DNA from 2 places in the Cryptosporangium japonicum genome. Region 2 is predicted to be linked to the other one. Evidence: riboswitches for the same ligand, from Rfam matches in the RefSeq annotation. Region 2 holds a riboswitch; the other holds the start of a gene.
What was found. A riboswitch is a leader RNA that binds a small molecule or an ion and turns the genes downstream of it on or off. The one in region 2 is predicted to bind S-adenosylmethionine.
Positions count from the first base shown of each region.

Region 1: it holds a riboswitch for S-adenosylmethionine, as region 2 does, so the genes downstream of both, thrC (threonine synthase) here and ABD437_RS33090 (aminotransferase class V-fold PLP-dependent enzyme) in region 2, are expected to answer to the same signal.

Region 1 covers NZ_BAAAGX010000029.1:20,724-22,918, reverse strand. Annotated here, with positions in the region: gene thrC (threonine synthase) at 1-904, opposite strand, end outside; SAM riboswitch class I at 915-1,045, opposite strand; gene ABD437_RS33330 (sporulation protein) at 1,149-1,940, opposite strand; gene ABD437_RS33325 (ABC transporter permease) at 2,039-2,195, opposite strand, start outside.
Region 2 covers NZ_BAAAGX010000028.1:323,867-326,061, reverse strand. Annotated here, with positions in the region: gene ABD437_RS33090 (aminotransferase class V-fold PLP-dependent enzyme) at 1-943, opposite strand, end outside; SAM riboswitch class IV at 1,005-1,125, opposite strand; gene ABD437_RS33085 (DUF4334 domain-containing protein) at 1,136-1,612, opposite strand; gene ABD437_RS33080 (cytochrome P450) at 1,698-2,195, shown strand, end outside.

The sequences.
Region 1 (2,195 bases), on a different contig from region 2:
GGACGACGTCGTGGCCCTCGGCGAACGCGGTGTAGACCGGCGAGCAGCCGGCCGACTGCGCGCCGAAGACCGTCCAGTCCCGGGAAGCGACGATGCCGGCCTTCACCAACTCGCCGAACGCCTTGTCGATCTTGGTGAGCAGCGAACCGGATGCGATCGGGACCACGACCTGCGCCGGGAGACGCCACCCGAGCTGCTCGGCCACCTCGTAGCCGAGCGTCTTGGAGCCCTCGGCGTAGTACGGCCGCACGTTCTGGTTGACGAACGCGGTCGACTCGAACGCGTCGTCCTCCTGCAGTTCGCTGGTCAGGCGGTTGACGTCGTCGTAGCTGCCGTCGACGGCGACCAGGCGGGGGTTGTACACCGCGGAGGCGAGGATCTTGCTGGGCTCCAGGTCGGCCGGGATGAACACGGTGGCCTGCCAGCCGACGCGGGCGGCGTGCGCGGCCACCGAGTTGGCCAGGTTCCCGGTGGAGGCACAGGCCACCGAGCTGTAGCCCAGGCCCTTCGCGGCGGTGAGCGCCAGCGAGACCACCCGGTCCTTGAACGAGTGGGTGGGGTTCGCGGAGTCGTCCTTGACCCAGAGCGGGGCGTTCAGGCCGATCGCGGCGGCCAGCCGGTCGGCGCGGACCAGCGGCGTCAGACCCGGGTTGAGCGAAACCCGGTCGTCGGCGTTCTGGCCGACGGGAAGGAGCGGCGCGTAGCGCCAGATGTTCTGCGGACCCGCCTCGATCTGTTCCCGGGTCACCGACGCGAGCGCGTCGGCGTCGTAACCGACCTCCAGCGGGCCGAAACACTCGGCACAGGCGTGGATGGCGATGAGCGGGAACTCCGCACCGCAGTTCCGGCAGCGCAGCACGCGAGCGGGGCTGGTGGTGTCCTGGGCAGCAAGCAGCGACGTCATGGCGAGGCCATCCTCATCTCTCCCGGTTCAACCGGGACGGAGTTGGCACCTGTCGCATCTACCTCGCTGTGCGCGATTCGCTGGATGCGATGGTTGCCGGGGCTTCACCGGGCCGTATCCCTCTGCCCCTCTGGATGAGTTCCTATGAAGTTGTGACGCCCAGTTTACGGCGCCCGCCCAGCGAGCCAAATCGATTCCGCACACTCGGTGGGAGTTACCTGGCTCACTGTGCGGGCGCCATGACTCAGTGGAACATTCCCCTCCGTTGCGTCAGGATCTGCAGGTGCTCGTGGAGCCACTGCTCCCAGTTGAGCTGTTCGGCGCCCGCGTACTGCACGGTGAACCGGTTGTAGGCGTCGCTGCCGGACGTCAGGAAGCCGCCGCGCTTGTCCAGCTCCAGCAGCACGTCCATCGACTGCGGGCCGGAGATGAACGTGACCTCGAGCTCGTTGATCGAACCGGCGTACTGGTGCGCCGGGTAGTACTCGATCTCCTGGTAGAACGGCAGCCGCGACCCGTAGAGCGTGCCCCGCTCCAGGTCGGCGCCCTTGAACTGGAAACCGAGCCGGCTGAACGCGTCGAGCAGGCGGGCCTGCGCCGGCAGCGGGTTGACCTGGATCGGGTCCATGTCGCCCTTGTCCAGCGAACCGGCCAGCTCCAGCTCGGTGCGCACGCCGAGCTGCATGCCGTGCAGCGGGTACCCGTTGACCGTGGTCACCGGCGTCTCCCACGGCACGGCGAGCTCGAACGGAACCGCGTGCCGAGCGCCCGGCTGCAGGCTGAACCGGTGCCCGAGGTGCAGGCGCTGGAACGGCAGCATCGTGTTGTACTCGTAGTCGTCCCCGCCGGCGGACTCACCCTCCACCTCGACCTTGGCGACCAGTTCGAGTTCCACCCGGTCGACGACCATCTCGACGTTGCCGCCACTGATCCGCACCTCGCCGCGGAGCACGTCGCCCGGCCGGGTGTGCGGAGAGGCGAGCACGGTATCGACGGACGCGCCGCCGCCGAACATCGCCGAGAGCTTTTTGAACATCACACGATCCTTTGGGTGCGAAGGTGGTCTGCTGCATGGTCGCAGTCCGCGCCCCGCAAAGGGGCGGACTCGTCAGGGATGCGACTACCGGATGCCGATCAACTGACGATGTCTTTCCGGAGAAAGCGCCACCAGGCCAGGGCGAGAAAGACGGTTGTGTACGCCACGGCCGAAACCGTGCCCTTCACCATGTCCTCGGCCTCGATCGGTGAGGAAAGCAGCGACAGCCACGCCGTTCCGTAACGGGTCGGAAGC
Region 2 (2,195 bases):
CACGCAACCGCTCCACCAGGGCGTTCTCGGCGGCGGCGAGCGCGTCCCGGTCGGCGGCGCCGAGCGCCGCGCCGACCGCGGCGAGCGCCACCGCGCCGAGCAGGTTCGGGGTTCCGGCCTCGTGGCGGGCGGGCCCGGAGTTCCAGTCCACGGCGTACCCGATCAGGTCACCGTCGGTCACCGGGGCGACGTAGGCGGTGGCGCCGCCGCCGGCCAGGTACGGATCCGCGGCGTCGAGCCAGTCGGCCCGTCCGGCCAGCACGCCGGCGCCGAACGGCGCGTAGAGCTTGTGCCCGGACAGCGCGAGGTAGTCGATGCCGTCGGCGGCCAGTGACACCGCCCGGTGCGGCGCGAGCTGGGCGGCGTCGACGGCGATGCGCGCGCCGTGCCGGTGCGCCACCTCGGTCAGCGCGGCCAGCGGCCACACCTCGCCGGTGACGTTCGAGGCCCCGGTGACGGTGACCAGCACGTTCCGGCCGGAGTGGGCCTCCAGCGCGGCTTGGAGTGCGGCAATCGCCTCGGCCGCGCTGCGTGGCACGGGCAGCGACACGGTGCCGCGCCAGGGCAGCAGGTTCGCGTGGTGCTCACCGGCCCAGCCGACGACGGTGGTGCCGGTCGGCAGCGCCCGGGCCAGCAGGTTCAGCGCGTCGGTGGTGTTGCGGGTGAAGATCACGTGGTCGTCCGGGCGGGCGCCGACGAAGTCGCCGATCGTCTGGCGCGCCCGCTCGTAGGCGAGCGTGCAGCGCTGCGACGCCGCGCCCGCGCCCCGGTGCACGCTGGCGTACCAGGGCAGGATCGAGTTCACGGCGTCGGCGGCCGCGGACAGGCAGGGCGCGGTCGCGGCGTAGTCGAGGTTGACGTGGTCGGTGAGCGTGCCGTCGGAGAGCACGACCGGCAGGTCACCCCCGAGCACGGTCAGGTCGGGGGCCGGTCCGGCGGTCACGGCGGGGCGGGCACGGGTCAGCACGAGGCGTCGCTCCTGGCACAGGGGACCCCGGTCAGGAGGTCCGCGCTTGCCCGCCGCGAGGACCGCGGTCGGGCCAGGTCTTCACCCGGGGCACCCCACCGCGAACCGTGGAGGGTTGCCGGCCAGCGAGCCGGGGCTTGACGCTGACACTCATGACCTAGGGCCGGACTATACGCGTTCCAACAGGAAGTAGTAGTGGTGGCCCGCGTGGAAGATCAGCGGCGACTTGCCGTTCATGATCCCCATCAGCGTGCGGTCGTCGACCCATTTGAAGTGGTCGAACACCGGCTGGGCGTCGTACACCATCGTCGCGGTGACCTCGCCGCGGAACTCGACCGCCCAGAGCGAGGCCTCACCGCCGCGACCGAGCGCGAGGTCGGAGAAGAGCGCGCCGTTCTCGTCCCGGCAGATCAGCGGTTTGGCGTCGGAGGCGCTGACGAACGTCTTGCCGTACCAGCGGGCGTCGGCCAGGCCCTGGTGCAGCGGGTGCCCGGTGGCGAAGTCGGCGCCCTTCCACGCCCCGAGGACGTCGTCGACGCGGGCGGTCGGTAACGCGGCCCAGATCTCGTCGAGTTCCTCGGGTCGGACCCCCTCGGTCCACTGGCGTAGTTCGGCGAATCGGGTTCGGGCCTCGGTGAGCTCCATGGGCCGAGATGTTAACGGTGATTCACGTTGACGGCTAGGCGACGTACGGTGTACGTAAGACGTACGTCGTACGTCTGGAGGCTCGATGGAGACCCGAGAGCGCCCGAACCGCCTGCACGCCGAGCTGCTCGCCGCCGGCTCCTGGTCGACGCGGCACGGCGTCGCCCGGCTGGCGATGAACCGTGCCCGCAAGCAGGGTGACCTGCAGGCGCGGCTGTTCTCCGACCGCTCCACCCGGGACGACCCGTTCCCGCTCTACACCCGGATCCGCGACCGCGCGCCGATCGTGCGCGGGTCGTTCCTGGCCGCGACCGCCCACCACCGCATCGCCGAGGCGGCGCTGCGCAGTGACGCGTTCGGCGTCGTCTCCGATCCGGACGCCCTCCCGCCGGCCGCCCGCTGGGTGATGACCCGCCCGCAGCGGACGATCGGCCCGGTGACGCCGCCGTCGATGCTCGCGGTCGATCCGCCGGTCCACACCCGTTACCGCCGGCTGGTCTCCCGCGTCTTCACCGCGCGCGCGATGGCGTCGCTGCGCGGGCGGGTCGGTGAGCTCGCCGACGAGCTGCTCGACCGGGTCGAC